Regions from separate parts of the Bradyrhizobium erythrophlei genome, predicted to be linked through region 3. Evidence: predicted binding sites of a transcription regulator. Region 3 holds the regulator's gene; each other region holds the start of a gene.
The links. The regulator PhoB, encoded in region 3, activates phosphate uptake and scavenging genes when phosphate is short. The targets are predictions, from matches to a motif close to TGTCATNNANCTGTCAT.
Positions count from the first base shown of each region.

Region 1: the regulator PhoB is predicted to act here: its motif matches at 2,246-2,262, upstream of BUA38_RS23040 (acetoacetate decarboxylase).
Region 2: the regulator PhoB is predicted to act here: its motif matches at 1,589-1,605, upstream of BUA38_RS12735 (DUF2794 domain-containing protein).
Region 4: the regulator PhoB is predicted to act here: its motif matches at 2,347-2,363, upstream of BUA38_RS26930 (phospholipase C).

Region 1 is NZ_LT670849.1:4,847,879-4,852,089, reverse strand. Features, by position in the region: gene BUA38_RS23055 (glycosyltransferase family 4 protein) at 1-395, shown strand, start outside; gene BUA38_RS23050 (2OG-Fe(II) oxygenase) at 382-1,008, shown strand; gene BUA38_RS23045 (patatin-like phospholipase family protein) at 1,025-2,197, opposite strand; gene BUA38_RS23040 (acetoacetate decarboxylase) at 2,481-3,254, shown strand; gene BUA38_RS23035 (DUF21 domain-containing protein) at 3,315-4,211, shown strand, end outside.
Region 2 is NZ_LT670849.1:2,767,324-2,771,534, reverse strand. Features, by position in the region: gene acnA (aconitate hydratase AcnA) at 1-253, shown strand, start outside; gene BUA38_RS12740 (DUF1223 domain-containing protein) at 403-1,170, shown strand; gene BUA38_RS12735 (DUF2794 domain-containing protein) at 1,617-1,988, shown strand; gene BUA38_RS12730 (GNAT family N-acetyltransferase) at 2,047-2,577, opposite strand; gene BUA38_RS12725 (Bax inhibitor-1/YccA family protein) at 2,658-3,449, opposite strand; gene BUA38_RS12720 (ABC transporter permease) at 3,695-4,211, opposite strand, start outside.
Region 3 is NZ_LT670849.1:2,300,774-2,304,984, reverse strand. Features, by position in the region: gene pstB (phosphate ABC transporter ATP-binding protein PstB) at 1-691, shown strand, start outside; gene phoU (phosphate signaling complex protein PhoU) at 742-1,458, shown strand; gene phoB (phosphate regulon transcriptional regulator PhoB) at 1,521-2,222, shown strand; gene BUA38_RS10815 (GcrA family cell cycle regulator) at 2,302-2,811, opposite strand; gene BUA38_RS10810 (aspartate aminotransferase family protein) at 3,283-4,211, shown strand, end outside.
Region 4 is NZ_LT670849.1:5,652,261-5,656,471, reverse strand. Features, by position in the region: gene BUA38_RS26935 (phospholipase C) at 1-223, opposite strand, end outside; gene BUA38_RS26930 (phospholipase C) at 548-2,287, opposite strand; gene BUA38_RS26925 (phospholipase C) at 2,501-4,211, opposite strand, start outside.

The sequences.
Region 1 (4,211 bases), 2.5 Mb from region 3:
CGCTGTTTGTGGCGCCGTCGCGCCAGGAGGGTTTTGGCCTGACCCCGTTAGAGGCCATGGCTTCGGAAACGGCAGTCGTCACCTCGGACGCCGGCTCCTTTCCCATCATGATCAAGCCCGGCGTCAACGGCGCGATCGTGCCGGCCGGCGATGGCGATGCGCTCACGGCTGCGATCGAACCTTACTTGCGCGATCCGCAAGCCACCAAGGAGACCGGCCGCGCCGCACTCGAATTCGTGCAGGCCAATTTTTCGCTCGCGGCCGAGGCGCGCGGCATCCGCGCCGTCTACGATCGGCTGTGGACCGAGGGGCAAAAGCCGCTTAGCTTGCCGCGAAAAGACCAGCCAGACGCGGCCGGGACCGGCCTCGCCAGGAGGAACCATGCTGAAACTTGACACGCTGCGCGCCACACGAATCGAACGCGATCCGTTCGACTACGTGATCGTGCGGAATTTCGTCGAGCGCGAAAAACTGGATCAGGTTCTGTCCGATTATCCCGAAGTGCCCGGCCCCGGCTCGCATCCGCCTGGGGGCCTGAAGATTTCCGGACATTTCAAGAAGCTGATGGACGAACTGCTGGACGCGCCGTTCCGTCAACTGGTCGAGGAAAAGTTCGACGTCGACCTGACCGGCCGGCCGACCATGTATACCGTGCGCGGCTTCTGCCGGGCGCGCGACGGCAAGATCCACACCGACTCCAAGACCAAGATCATCACCGTCCTGCTCTACATGAACGATGAGTCCTGGGAGAGTTCGACCGGCCGCCTGCGCATCCTGCGCAACGGCACCGATCTCGAGAATTTCGCCGCCGAAGTCGAGCCGTCGGGCGGCACGCTTCTGGTCTTCAAGCGATCCGACAATTCATGGCACGGCCATCACCCGTTCGAAGGCAAGCGCCGCGCGGTCCAGCTCAACTGGGTGACCGATCAATCCGTCGTCGATCGCGAGCAAGGCCGCCACGGCTTCTCCTCGGCGATCAAGCGCCTGATGGGACTCGGCGCCCACTAAAGATCGAAGCAGAACTTCAGTAATCCCGCTCACGGTGGACGTCGTGGACGACGATGCCCATGCCCTCGGGCGGCATCGCGAGCCAGTCGCGGCGCTTCAGGGTCCGGCGCGTATCTTCCAGCCCGCTCATCCAGTGCTCGCGCATCGAGGTCGCCGAGAAGTCGTAATCCTTCGAGTCGCCCTCATAGGCCTTCTGCTGATAGATCAGTTGCAGAATGGTGATACCGGAGAGATGCGCGAGTTTTTCGCGCATGGTGCGTTCCTCCGCCGTCAATTCCGCTTCCGGCACCTTGAGCAGCGCCTTGTAGAGCGAAGCCTTGACGTTGTTCATGCGCCTGTAGATGTCCGTGTTGTGGCGCGTGCGCGAGGAATAGACGATGTCCTTGTGGCGCGACGTGACCTCATGGATGTCGCGCGGCAACTGCCCGCGCGCGCTGAACAGGTCGACCTGGAACACCAGCGAGTTCTTGCCGTCTTCCTGATCGAGCAGATGCTGGAGCGGCGTGTTCGACACGATGCCGCCGTCCCAGAAATGATCGGTGCCAATGCGCACCATCGGCAGCGCCGGCGGCAGCGCGCCGCTCGCCATCACGTGTTCGGGCTCGATCACTTCCTTCTTGTTGTCGAAATAGAGGAAGTTGCCGGTGAGCACGTTCACCGCGCCGACCGCGAAGTGAATCGGGCGCGAGTTGATGAGGTCGAAATCGACGAGCTCCAGCAGCGTTTCGCGCAGCGGCGTCGTGTCGTAATAGCTGGTGGCGGTTTTCGCGCCGGCCGGGCTGAACCACGGATTGACCTCGTGCGGCTTGAAGAAGCCGGGCTGGCCGAGCGTCGAGGTCATGAACGAGCTCGTCAGGTTACGCGCCTTGCGATAGATGTCGCCGTCCGGCGTGTAGTGCCAGACTTTCCGCGCGGTGATGCGGTCCCAGAAGGTTTGCAGCTTTTCCAGCCGCTGCTCCGGCGGATTGCCGGCGATGATCGCCGAATTGATCGCGCCGATCGACACGCCGCACACCCAGTCCGGCTCCATGCCGGCTTCGTGCAGCGCCTGATACACGCCGGCCTGGTAGGCGCCGAGCGCGCCGCCGCCCTGCAACACCAGCGCGATGCGATGGCAACCATCGGGGCGCCATTTCTGCGCGCTGTCGGCATCTGTAAGCAGTCGTTGATCGGTTGCTAGTTGATCCATGACATCAGGTCCCAGCCATTTGTTTGGGACGCAGAGTGAAAAAAGGCAGTGACGCTGGTGTGACAGGATCGCATTCCCGGCACACGTCACGCCGTGCTTCATGCAGCCGTCAAACAGCTTGGTTACCGTCCGGCAAAAAGCGATCTCGTCTCGGTATTCCGATCCTGCTTGCGAAGATCACGCGTGACGGCGTCGGCTGATGTCAATTTGTTTCAAACGCAATCCGCTTCAAAACGGCTCCGCTTCAAAACGACTCCGCTTCAAAACGACAAAGGGATTTTCGATGCGCAAGGCAGACGTCTTAAAGCTTCCGTCCATGCCGCTGGCCGGTCCGAGCTATCCCGCAGGCCCCTACCGTTTCATCGATCGCGAATTTCTCGTGATCAGCTATGAAACCGATCCCGACCTGATCCGCGCCGGCCTGCCCGAGCCGCTGGAGCCGATCGAGACGCCGATCGTGCATTATGAATGGATCAAGATGCCGGACTCCTCAGGCTTCGGCAGCTACACTGAGTCCGGTCTCGTGATCCCGGCGCGGCTGAACGGCGAGGAAGTCAACTTCGTCTCGCAGATGTATCTCGACGACGATCCGCCGATCGTTGCCGGCCGCGAGATCTGGGGCTTTCCCAAGAAGTACGCGCACCCGAAACTCGAGATCGTCAAGGACACGCTGACCGGCACGCTGGAATATGCCGGGCAGCTCGTCGCCATGGGCACCATGGGCTACAAGCACGAAGCGATGGCCAGCGACGGCTCGCTGACCCGCGCCACGCTGTCCAAGACCCAGGTCAATCTGAAGCTGATCCCTGGCGTCGACGGCCGCGCCGAAGTCTGCCAGCTCGTGGCGATCAACCTTGCCGACATCGTCGTGAAGGGATCGTGGATCGGACCTGGCCGGCTGCATCTGGTTCCGCATGTCAACGCACCGGTCGCCGATTTCCCGGTCCGCCGCGTCATCGGCGCCCACCACTACATCGCCGATCTCACCTTGCCTTACGGCCGCGTGGTGTTCGACTATAATAAAGAGGTCGACGCCGTCGCCCAAGCAGCCGAGTAAAGCGGCAGCGGTCGCGACGGCGCCACCAGTCGTCGCGTCAATAATATTGGGATGGCAAGCATGGCCGCGTTCAGCACATATGGCGCCTGGCTCGGCGTCTTCGCATGCATCGTCCAGTCGGCGCTGTTTGCCGGGCTCAACCTTGCTGTCTTCAGCCTCAGCCTGCTTCGGCTTCAGGTCGAAGCCGATGGCGGCAACAAGGACGCCGTCAAGGTTTTGGAGTTACGACACAACGCCAACCAGGTTCTGGCGACCGTGATTTGGGGCAATGTCACGACCAACGTGCTCTTGACGCTGCTGTCGGATTCCGTGCTGCACGGCGTTGCGGCGTTCTTCTTCTCGGCTTTTGCCATTACCATGCTGGGAGAAATCATTCCGCAGGCGTATTTCTCGCGCAACGCGCTGAAAATGACCTCGCGCTTCCTCCCGTTTCTGAATTTCTATCGCGTCTTGCTCTACCCGCTCGCCAAGCCGACCGCGATGCTGCTGGACACCTGGCTCGGCCCGGAAGGCCCGGCCTACATGAAGGAACGCGATCTTCGCTCGATGCTGGCGCGCCATTCGACGAGCGAAGGCACGATCGGCAAGCTGGAAGCCACTGGCGCGCAGAACTTCCTCGACCTCGACGACATTTCCGTTTGTGACGAGGGCGAATTCGTCGACGTCAAAAGCATCATCAGCCTTCCGCTTTCCAACGAGCGCTGCGTGCTGCCGGAATTCACGCGCTCGCCCGACGATCCCTTCCTGCGCCAGGTCGATGCCTCCGGCATGAAGTGGGTAATCATCACGGATTCCTCGACCGGCGAGCCGGCCTTCGTGCTCGATGCGCATCACTTCCTGCGCGATGCGCTGTTCAACGAGCTTGAACTGGATACGTCCGCCTATTGGCACCGGCCGATCGTCATCCGCGACACCAAGGCCAAGCTTGGTGACGTCATCGGACGGATGCGGGTGGTG
Region 2 (4,211 bases), 470 kb from region 3:
GGGCGTGCTGCCGCTGACCTTCGAGGACGGCGCCTCGTGGCAGTCGATCGGGCTCAAGGGCGACGAGAAAGTAACCATACGCGGATTGCAGGGCGACCTGAAACCGCGCCAAAAGTTAACCGCCGAGATCGTGTCGAGCGACGGTGCACTGCAACGTATCTCGTTGCTTTGCCGGATCGATACGCTGGACGAGCTGGATTACTACCGAAATGGCGGCATTTTGCACTACGTGCTGCGTAAGCTTGCCGCGTAATTGTGATCGGGGGCTCACCGCTAAGTGAGTGGCGACCGGGGGGCGGGCAGCCTAAAAAAGACTGCTCTTGCCCGTACGAAAGCCGTTGGCTTTATGGTCCGTTAGATGCTAGCGGCGAATGGAGGCAACAATGATTCCCCGGTCCCGGTATGACAGTGATGATGGCCTGTAATTCGATTTCGCGATGGTCGAGCGCCCTGGGCGTCTGCGCCATCGTGGCTATCATTCGTCCGGCGGCGGCTGCGGAGCCCCGCGCGGTGGTCGAACTTTTCACGTCGCAAGGTTGCTCGTCCTGCCCGCCCGCCGACAAGGTGATCGGCGAACTCGCCAAGGACCCGAGCGTGATCGCGCTGAGCATGCCGATCGATTACTGGGATTATCTCGGCTGGAAAGACACGCTGGCGGACTCGCGTTTCTCCGCGCGCCAGAAGGCTTACTCGCTGATGCGCGGCGACCGCGACGTCTATACGCCGCAAGCCGTCGTCAATGGCGAGGCGCACGTCATCGGCAGCGATCGCGGCGAGATCGAACGTGCGATCGAAGTCACCCGTGAGAGCGACGGCGTGATGTCGGTTCCGGTGTCGATGAAGCTGAATGGCAAGCAGATCACGGTCTCGGTCGCAGCTTCGAACAGGCCGCCGCTTGCAACGCACGGCGAGGTCTGGATTTGCTCGATCTCCAAGGCGGTGCCGATCTCGATCGGTCGTGGCGAAAATCGCGGCCGTGAAGTGACCTATTACAACGTGGTTCGCAACGTGTTGAAGGTCGGCGACTGGAACGGCAGCGCCGGTAGCTGGACGGTTCCGCTGGAAAATGTCTCCCGTGAAGGGATCGATGCGGCGGCCGTGTTCGTCCAGGATGGAAGCCGCGATCGGCCGGGTCCGATGTTAGGCGCGGCCTATACGGCGCTTCACTAAGCGCGATCTCCCGACAACCAATCTGGAAAGCATTCGGAGTTTGAACTGCGCGGGGTTCCTCGCGGAGATTTCAATTTGCTTTTCGTCCGAAGCAGAAAATCTGTCCGAAAAAGAAAAAGGACCAACTCTCGTTGGTCCAGTCACGGATCAATACTCTGCGTTAGACCCGGTCCCGACGACCCCGGGGGGCTGGGGGCTGAGGAATCCGGTATCGAAAGGACCGGGCCAACGTAGGCGCCTCTTGTCGCAGTCCAGCACGGCATGCCGTTGGCAGAAGTGGGGCGGTATTATGATTGAGCTAACGATCCCGTGACGGCCTCGGAAGCCGTGATTCCATCGAAAGTCGCATGATCCGAGTGCCGCCGCCGGCAGGGGTGCGCGAATACGGCTCTTGCAGCGGCGCGCGGTCGGCGCAATCATGTCGGGTAAATGACAGGAGATGTGCCATGAGTTTGATCTCGGAGGACACCGATCCAAGCGAGGCACGCGCCGTGGCGCGACCGAGCGCTGCGGGCGTTATGTCAAATCGGGTGACTTTCAATCGTCTCGAACTCAATCGCATTCTGAATTTGTACGGGCGCATGGTCGCCGACGGCGAGTGGCGCGATTACGCCATCGATTTCCTGCGAGAGCGGGCCGTGTTCTCGATCTTCCGACGTGCCTCTGAAGTTCCGCTCTACCGGATCGAGAAGGATCCGCGGCTGGCGCGCAAGCAGGGCATGTACAGCGTGATCTCCGCCAGCGGCCTGATCCTGCGCCGCGGCCATGAACTCGACCGCGTGTTGCTGGTGATCGACCGCAAGTTGGCGGTCGTGTGATCAGGAAAGAGCCCTCATCCTGAGGAGCGGCCGACAGGCCGCGTCTCGAAGGATGGCCTCAGGTTGTAGGAACCGTCTTCACGCCTTCGCCAAGCTCCCGCTGCATCATCACGGTATCGAGCCAGCGGCCGAATTTGAGGCCGACACCGGGGTGGGTTCCAATCATCTGGAAGCCGCAAGCTGCGTGGACGCCGATCGAAGCCGCATTGGCCGAATCACCGATTACAGCGATCATCTGCCGGAAACCGCGGGCCTCGCATTCGGCGATCAGCCGTTCGAGCAATTGCCGGCCGACGCCGCGGCGGTGAATCGCGGGCCGCAGATAGACCGAATTTTCCACCGTGAAACGATAGGCCGGCCGCGGCCGATAGGAACTCGCATAGGCGTAGCCGGCCACGTCGCCGTCCAGTTCGGCGACGAGATAGGGAAAGCCGCTGTCGACCAGTGCCTGAAAGCGCCGGGTCATCTCGGCAAGATCGGGCGGAACAAGTTCGAAGGTCGCGGTTCCCTCGCGAACCGCGTGTTCGTAGATCTCGGTGATGGAGGGCAGGTCGGCGACGCTAGTCGGCCTGATTTCGAGCGACGGCATTGCGGAAGATTATTTTCGTGGCGCCCAAAAGAAAAGCCCCGGCGCTGAGGCCGGGGCTTCCATATCTGATTGCCGAGCCGTTACTCGCGCTGGCCGAGCAGCTGCAACAGCAGCGTGAACAGGTTGATGAAGTTCAGGTAGAGCGACAGGGCACCGGTAATCGCCGCGCGCTCCGCCACATCACCACCCGCCCGGGCGTAGCCGTAGATGTAGTCGTTCTTCAGCCGCTGGGTATCCCAGGCGGTGAGACCTGCGAACACCAGCACGCCAATCACCGAAACCACGAACTGCAGCATCGAGCTTGCGAGGAAGAGGTTGACCAGGCTCGCAATGATGATGCCGAACAGGCCCATCATCAGGAACGATCCCATCCCCGTCAGGTCACGTCGCGTGGTGTAACCGTAGAGGCTGAGCGCGCCGAACGTCGCCGCGGTGATGAAGAACACCCGCACGATCGAGGTGTGCGTGTACACCAGGAAGATCGACGACAGCGAAATGCCCATCAGCGCCGAGAACGCCCAGAACAACAGCTGTGCGGTCGAAGGCGCCAGGCGGTTGATGCCGGCCGAGATCACGAACACCATCGCGAGCGGCGCGAGGATGAACAGCCACTTCAGCGGGCTCACGAACATCGCGTAGCCGAACGGGGTCAGGAACGCGCTGCCGATCTTGGCCGCGGCGCCCGACGGGTCGGTGGTCACGGCGGCCATGTAGACGCCGAGCGCGGCAAGGCCAGTGATGGCGAGGCCGATGCTCATATAATTGTAGATGCGCAGCATGTAGGCGCGCAGACCGGCGTCGACGGTCGCGGCGTCAGCGCGCCCGGCGGCCCGGCCGAAGGGGGAGGCATAGTTGCGGTCTAGGTCCGACATGGTCGAATTCCTGTTTGTTGTCTGGCAGGCGTCAGGCTCTCGCCTCACCAGTTGAAATTAACCCGGATAGCGCCGCTCGCTGACATTAATTTTGCGTCATCAAGCGGTATCCGATCTTCGTTCTGATATCTGGGAAAGTAACACATTCGCTGCAAGCGTCCACGCGCGGCTGAATGTCGCGAGCGCATGCGACAAGCCGTCCAGCGCGGGGCTCGGATTTTTATACAATTTTTATATGTGGGACTTCAGAGGTTTCTCAGCACCGCCGCCGGCTTTTGATTGAGGGCGAGCAGTGTTCCAGCCAGTCCCAGCCCGACCGTGACGATGAGCGCGGATGCCACGACGCCGGCCGCACTGCCCGCTTGCCAGACGAAGCTTAGGGTCATGAGCCTTGTCACGATCAGCCATGCCGCGATCGAGCCCGCGATCACGCCGAAGACCGCGGTGGCAAAGCCGATCAGCAGATATTCGAGGGCGTAGGCGCCAATCAGCCGCGCGCGCGTCGCGCCCAGCGTCTTGAGAATGACGGCATCGTAGACCCGGTGGCGATGGCCGGCCGCCAGCGCGCCGCCGAGCACCAGAATGGCCGAAATCAGGGTGATGGCGCTGGCGCCGCGGATGGCCAGCACGAGATTGGTAACGACCGAGCCGATGGTCTCCAGCGCCTCGCGAACCCGCACGCTCGTGACCATCGGGAAGGCGCTCGCGACCGATTTGACGATCGCGGCGTCTCCGGCCGCGCCCGGATGGGGCTCGGTCAAT
Region 3 (4,211 bases):
CATCAACATTACGCTCGGCACCAACCGCGTCACCGCGTTCATCGGCCCGTCCGGCTGCGGCAAGTCGACCTTGCTGCGGATTTTCAACCGGATGTACGACCTCTATCCGGGACAGCGCGCCACCGGCCAGTTGATGCTCGACCAGACCAACATTCTCGATCCCAAGCTTGATCTCAATTTGCTGCGGGCGCGGGTCGGCATGGTGTTCCAGAAGCCGACGCCGTTTCCGATGACGATCTACGAGAACATCGCCTTCGGTATCCGCCTGTACGAGAAGATCTCGCGGTCCGAAATGGACGACCGGGTCGAAAGGGCGCTGCGCGGCGGCGCGCTGTGGAACGAGGTGAAGGACAAGCTCAATGCTTCGGGCCTGAGCCTGTCCGGCGGCCAGCAGCAGCGGCTTTGCATCGCCCGCACCGTGGCGGTGCGTCCCGAGGTGATCCTGTTCGACGAGCCGTGCTCGGCGCTCGACCCGATCTCGACCGCGAAAGTCGAGGAACTGATCCAGGAACTCGCCGAAAATTACACGATCGCCATTGTTACCCACAACATGCAGCAGGCGGCCCGCGTCTCCGACAAAACAGCCTTCATGTATTTGGGCGAATTGATCGAGTTCGACGAAACCAACAAGATTTTCACCTCGCCGAACGACCGGCGAACCCAGGACTACATCACCGGCCGGTTCGGCTAGGGAATAAGATCAGGCCCGGCGTGGTTCGGGCATGATCGAAGGAGAGCAGGATGGCCTCTGAACATACCGCCAAGGCGTTCGACAGCGACCTTCAGGAATTGACGCGGCTGGTGGCCGAAATGGGCGGTCTTGCCGAGCGCATGATCGTGGATGCCGTCGATGCGCTGATCCGCCGCGATGTCGCGGTCGGCCGCCGCGTGGTCGAGACCGACGCCGAGATCGACAACTTGCAGCGTCTGATCGAAGAGCGCGCGGTGCTGACAATTGCCCGGCGTCAGCCGATGGCGGTGGATTTGCGCGAGATCGTTGGCGCGATGCGGGTTGCGATCGATCTCGAACGGATCGGCGACCTTGCCAAGAACATGGGCAAGCGGGTCGCGGCGCTGGAAAGCGATTTCCAGCCCTTGAAGCTGATCCGCGGGCTCGAGCACATGACCGACCTTGTGCAATCGCAGGTGAAGTCGGTGCTGGATGCCTACGCGGCGCACGATCTGCCGGCGGCCATGACCGTCTGGAAGAACGACGAGGAAGTCGACGCGATCTGTACTTCGCTGTTTCGCGAGTTGCTCACCTACATGATGGAAGACCCGCGCAACATCAGCTTCTGTATTCATCTGATGTTCTGCGCCAAGAACATTGAACGGATCGGCGACCATGCCACCAACATCGCCGAGACCGTGTTTTACATGATCGAGGGCCAGCAAATTCTCGACAAACGACCGAAAGGTGACATGACGACCTTTGCTACAACCGTGCCCGGAACCTGATCTTTGCTGTCCGGGGCAATCGCACCTAGCTCACATTTCAAAGACGAAAGAAGGCTAAGCACATGAGCGCACGCATTCTGGTGGTGGAAGACGAGGAAGCGTTGACAACGCTGTTGCGCTATAACCTCGACGCCGAAGGATATGACGTCGAAACGGTCGGACGGGGCGACGACGCCGATACCCGCCTGAAGGAGCGGGTTCCCGATCTGATCGTGCTGGACTGGATGCTGCCGGGACTCTCCGGCATCGAATTATGCCGCCGCTTGCGGGCCCGGCCCGAAACCAAACAGCTTCCGATCATCATGCTGACCGCGCGCGGCGAGGAAAGCGAACGGGTGAGGGGACTTGCGACCGGCGCCGACGATTACATCGTCAAGCCGTTCTCGGTTCCGGAATTGCTGGCGCGGGTTCGTGGTCTGTTGCGCCGTGCAAGCCCGGAGCGTCTCGCCACCGTGCTCACCTATGGCGATATCGAATTGGATCGCGAGAAGCGCCGTGTCGCCCGCTCCGGCCGTCCGGTCGATCTCGGGCCGACCGAATACCGGTTGCTCGAATTCTTCCTGGAGCATCCGGGCCGCGTGTTCTCACGCGAGCAACTGCTCGACAGCGTCTGGGGCCGCGACATCTATATCGACGAGCGCACGGTCGACGTGCATATCGGCCGCCTGCGCAAGCTGCTCAATCCGGGCCGCGAGCAGGACCCGATCCGCACCGTGCGCGGCGCGGGCTACGCGCTCGACGATCGCTTCGCGAAGGTCGAATAAGCCTTTCGCGGAGTATGACCCGGTCATAAAAAAGAGCGCGCCCAAGGCGCGCTCTTTTCGCGTTCGATGAAGCTTGCAATTACCGCGTCGTCTTCGGCGCTTGACGACGCCGGTCGCCGGTCGGCTGATAGGCGATGCGCGAATGATGCGCGCAATAGGGCAGGCTGTTCAGCGCTTTGCCGCCGCAGAAGAAGAACTCCGGGCTCGAGGGATCGCCGACCGGCCAGTGACAGGTGGCCTCGTTCAATTCAAGCAGCGACAGCCGCTGGCTCATCGGCACCACATTGTCATAGGCGATCGGATCCGGCTCGAGTTCGACCTCGAAAGCATGCGCGAGCGCCGTGTTGCCGCGCGACACCGGACGCGAGACCCGCATCATATGTTGCGCGGGGCGCGCCTTGCGCGGGCGCGGTGCGGCCGAAGAGGGGCTCTTGGCGCGTCCGGAAAGCCCAAGCCGGTGCACTTTGCCGATTACCGCATTCCGCGTCACATTTCCGAGTTCGGCGGCGATCTGGCTCGCCGAGAGGCCCGCTTCCCAGAGCTTCTTCAGTTGTTCGACGCGATCGTCAGACCATGTCAATACCGTCATCGCACTCTTTCCTTCGCGTCGCGCCGGCCTGTTGCGGGCAGCGCTGCGGTGCCAATCGTCTCAAAAATCCCTTCCGGCAGAATCCCTTAGCCCTCGCCGGGCGCGAAATGAGCGCGCCCGAACGTTACTCAACTACTGACGACTTAGAGGAGCCGAACCTACCGCACGAGATGTCGTATCCGACGTCTGAGACGCTACAATATGGCGTGACTCCGGCGCAAGAGTCGACGCAAGTGCGTCCACATGTTCCACCGTTTTTAACGATTGTGTTGCGCGCCGGAGACCGCAGTTTTACGGGCAATCCGTTGACACAGTTCGCGGCAGGCCTAAAATACCTGCCACGTGCCGCCCCGAAAAGGCGGCACGTTCCGTTTCGACCGCTGGTCGCCACTCTGATCGTCCACGTCTGGCCGTAACTTGCGACCGCGCCAATGCGCGCAAAGAACGGCCACCTCTAACGCAAGTGTAGCCATGAACAAGAGCGCGACGTCGCATCTGCTTCCGGTATTCGCCAGGGTCGATCTCGCCTTCGAGCGCGGCGAGGGCTGTTGGCTATACGCAACCAACGGCGAGCGCTATCTCGATTTCACCTCGGGCGTCGCGGTGAACGCGCTCGGACACGCGCACCCGCACCTGGTCGCCGCGTTGCAGGAGCAGGCGACGAAACTCTGGCACATGTCGAACCTGTTCAGGAGTCCCGATGGCGAGCGTCTCGCCGCGCGGCTCTGCGAGCAGAGCTTTGCGGACTACGTCTTCTTCTGCAATTCCGGCGCGGAGGCGATGGAGGGCGTCATCAAGCTCGTGCGCCACTATCATTTCTCCAAGGGCCATCCCGAACGCTATCGCATCGTCACCTTCGAAGGCGCTTTCCATGGCCGGACGTTGGCGACGCTCGCCGCAACCGGCACGACGAAATATCTCGAGGGCTTCGGCCCGCCGGTCGACGGTTTCGACCAGGTGCCGCATGGCGATCTCGAAGCCGTCAAGAAGGCGATCGGCCCGCACACCGCCGGCATCCTGATCGAACTGGTGCAGGGCGAAGGCGGCGTGCGTTCGGCATCGCCCGCCTTCATCAAGCCGCTGCGCGCGCTATGCGACGAGCACGGAATACTGCTCGCCTTCGATGAAGTTCAGACCGGCATGGGACGCACCGGCGAACTCTTTGCCTATAAGCGTGTCGGCGTCGCGCCCGATGTGATGTCATTGGCCAAGGCGCTTGGCGGCGGCTTTCCGATCGGCGCGGTGCTGGCGTCGGCAGAAGCCGCGTCCGGCATGGCGCCGGGCTCCCACGGCTCGACCTTCGGCGGCAATCCCTTGGCGGTCGCCGCGGCGAATGCCGTGCTCGACGTGATGCTCGCGCCAGGCTTCTTCGACCATGTGCAGAAGATGTCGCTGCTGTT
Region 4 (4,211 bases), 3.4 Mb from region 3:
TGTTGTCGAGCAGCGCCGGGCTGGTCAGAAGATTGTTGATATCGCGAGGCGTGTTCTTGGCGGGCTCGAAGAGCGGCTCCCCTTCCGGGTTGATGGCATTCGGATAGGTACCGAAATAGTGATCAAACGAGCGGTTCTCGTTGAAGACGACCACGAGGTGCTTGATCGGGGTCTTGGTCCTGAGGGAATCCGCTGATGTCGCGGAGGTCTTGTTGTTGACCACGTCGTCGATCAGGCTGACCACCGGCGCGAGCTGGCTCGCGAGGCTGTTGCCGGCAACAGAGCCGGTTGACGTGACGGTGGCGGCGGCGGCGATCAGGGCAGCCGTCGATAGCAGGGCGGAGTTGAGCTTCAGCCTTTTCACTTTTTTTCCCTCGTGCCTCTCAAAACGATTTTGAGCCGTGCGGCAGAGACAGATAGGGAACGTCGGTGACAGCTATGTGTAGGTTTGACTGCAAAAGCGCTCGGTCGAACGCAGGACGACGCCGGCCAAAAAGGCCGGCGCCGCCAAACCGCACGATTGTGCGATTGACTGGAAGAGCTTAGCTCAGTTCTTGCTCGTGACCTTGGTGATCACAGTGCCTTCCATCGGATCGAGGATCAACTTTGTGGATTTCTTCTGCGAGAAGTCGAACATGTCGTTGATCGAACCGGTCGTGGCATCGAACGAGCCTTTGCCGAGACGCTTGCCGTTCAGCCAGTTGTCCTCGATGAATTGCGGGATCGAGGCCTGCGTGATCAACACGTGGCTGACATAGTTCTTCTTGGCGTAGGGCGAAATCACCAGGAACGGCTGGCGGGTGCCCGGACCGCAGCGGCCATCCACCGCCTGGCCGTTGACGCCGAGCGGCTTCGGCGTGACGCCCGGGGTACCGCAGTTACCAGAGCCGTCCAGCTGATCGACGTCGATCGGGGTCGTCGAAGTCCTGACGCTCGTCGTAGCCGCAGAGAACGAGCCATGGATCGGCGCGACGAACGCGTGGTCGTACCAGCCGTCGGAGTCGTCATAGGCGATGATGACCGCGGTGGAATCCCAATCTTCCTGCTCTTGAAGGAAGTTGATCAGGTTGACAACACCGGTCTGTTCATCGAGCGGATTGGAGTAACCGCCGTGACCGTCCTGGTAGGCCGGCAGTTTGATGAAGGATACCGCCGGGTAATTGCCGGAGCCGACCGCCTGGGTGAAGTCTTCCAGGTCATACGCATGATTGGCCGGGCCGTCATGTCCGATCTCCTTGAGAGACGCGGGACGGGCATGGGTCGGGTTGGCGGTCGACGCATAGTACTGGAACCAGGCGTGATGCGGGATGTAGTCGGCGGTGTTGCCGCTGAGGCCGGTCGTGGTGCGCCCGCAGCCCGAGGTGCCGTTGTTGTTCATGAGTTGCAGGTTGAAACCGCCCATGAAAGAGCCCCACGGAATTTTGGCCGCGTTGAGCAGATCGCCGATGTTCGGAGCGTTGATGGAGACCTGCGACGTCTTGCTCGAGCAGGTGTCACCAGTGGGATCGGTATCGTTGATCAGCGTCAAGCCGCCCTGGCCGTCTGGAATGGTGCTGGCAGTCAAGCCCGCCGGGACCACAGCGCCGTTGGTATTGCCACCAAACATGTTGAGCGCGCCGGGCGTCGACGGACCATAGTCGTCGGACCAGGAGTTGTCGCTCATCGCGTAGTTCTGGGCGTAGTTCCAGTAGGCGGTGACGGTGTTGCCATCGAAATAGCCCATCACGAGCGCCGCAGTGCCGAAGGCGCCAGCGCCGCCCTTGGTGCCGGTACCCACGTTCAGCGGGAACAGGTCCATCTTGCCGGCGTCATAGGCTTGCTGCTCGGGCGTGTACGCATGGCCCTGGTCGCCGCTGACAGCCTGCGAGCGATCCAGACGGAACGGGTTCGACTGGTTCGGGCTGTTGAGCACGTTCGTGAAGTTCGGGTTGTTGAACAGCAGCGCCTCGGTATCGATGTTATTGATGTCGCGCGGCGTGTTCTTGGCCGGCTCGAAAATCGGCTCACCTTCGACGTTCATGGCATTCGGATAAGTGCCGAAATAATGATCGAATGAAATGTTCTCGTTGAAAATGACCACGAGATGCTTGATCGGGGTCTTGGTCTTCAGCGAATTCGGATCGACTCCCGACGACTTCTTTGAGTTGTTCTCGACCGAATTGATCAGGTCCTGGACCGGCGCGAGCTGGTCGGCAAGTTTGTCACCGGCAACCGAACCGGTGGACGTGAAAGCAGCGGCGACTGCAATCAGCGCAGCCGACGACAGCAGAGCGGATTTCAGTTTCATATATTCTTTCTCCCCATTGCCTCTCAAAACAAATTTTGAGCCGTGCGGGGGAGACCGATAGAAAAGCTCAATGACATGTATGTGTAGGTTTCACGTCAAAACGCCTACGGCCCCGGCCGACTGACATGTCGACCAGGGTCTTTGAAGGTGGCGCCGGCGGTGAGGCCGGCGCCTATGACCGCACGATTGTGCGATTGAGTCTAATAACTTAGCTCAGTTGTTGACCTTCGATTTGCTGTCGACGGTGCCTGAGGTCGGATCGAGGATCAGCTTCACCGATTTTTTCTGTGTGAAGTCGAACATGTCCATGATCGAACCGGTCGTGGCGTCGAACGAGCCACCACCGAGACGCTCACCGTTGAGCCAGTTGTCCTCGATGAACTGGGTCACCGAAGCCTGCGTGATCTGCGTGTGGCTGACGTGGTTCTTCTGGGCGAAAGGCGAGATCACCAGGAAGGGGATACGGAAGCCGGGACCGCAACGTCCGGCGACCTGCTGGCCGCTGAGGCCGGTCGGCTCAGCGGTGCCGGGGACGCCGCAGTTGCCGGTGCCGTTCGCCGCATCGGCCGCCGAGAACGACGCACTCTTGATGGCCGGAGCAACGTGGTCGTACTGACCGTCCGAGTCATCGTAGGTGAAAATGACAGCGGTCGATTCCCAGTCCGGCTGCTCTTGCAGGAAATTGATCAGATTGACCAATCCCGCCTGTTCATCGAGCGCATTGGAGTTGCCAGGGTGACCGTCCTGGAACGCCGACTGCTTGATGAAGGATACGGCCGGGAAATTGCCCGAGCCGACGGCCGCAAAGAAGTCTTCGAGGTCGTAGGCGTGGTTGGCCGGGTCGACCTTGTTGGTACCCGGGACCACGGTGTGGCCGATCGCCTTGGGCGAGGTCGGACGGAGGTGGTTCGGGTTGGCCGTCGACTGGAAGTACTGGAACCAGATGTGGTGCTGAACGTAGTCAGAAACCGTCCTGCCAGTAACGGAGCTGATGTTGCTGCGACCGCCGGTCTGGCCGGGATTACCGAACTTGCAGCCTGTGCTGCCGTTTGCGTTGATGGTTTGCAGGTTGAAACCACCGACGAACGAACCCCACGGAATGTTAGCGGCGTTGAGCAGATCGCCAACGTTCTTGCTGGTCATCCCCACGGTCAGGTTGGTGGCGGGTCCAGAGCAGACGTCGAAGGTCGGATCGATGTCCTGGATCAACGTCAGGCTGCCATCGGGGCTCGGGACCGCATCGCCTTCAGCCAAAATGGCGGTGGTGAAAGCCGCCGACCCCACGGGAGGAACGGCCGTGCCATCAAAGAATTTCGCACCGGCCGGGGCCGTGAAAACCGCGCCATTGGTCTGGCCGGCCCACATGTTGAGCAAACCGGGGGTCGACGGACCGTAGGTGTCGGTATAGGCGTTGTCGCTCATCGCGAAGTTCTGGGCGTAGTTCCAGAGAGCCGTGACGGTGTTGCCGTCGAAATAGCCCATCACCTGGCCGGTGGTGCCGAACGCGCCAGCGCCGCCAGCGGACCCCTTGCCCACGTCGAGCGGGAAGAGATCGTTCTTGCCGCCGTCAAACGCCAGTTGCTCTTTGGTGTAGTTGTGGCTCTGGTCGGCCGAGTCCGCCTGTGTGCGATCAAGCCGGAACGGATTGACAGCGCCCGCGCCGTTGGTGGCGTTCAGGTTCGGATTGCTGTCGAGCAGCGCCGGGCTCGACAGCAGGTTGTTAGTGTCGCGCGGCGTATTCCTGGCGGGCTCGAAAACGGGCTCACCTTCCGGGTTGATCGCGTTCGGATACGTGCCGAAATAATGATCGAATGAACGGTTTTCGTCGAAGACGATGACCAGATGCTTGATCGGCGTCTTGGTCTTCAGTGAGTTCGGATTGGTGCCCCCCGCCTTCTTGGCGTTGGAGGTGACGTCGTTGACC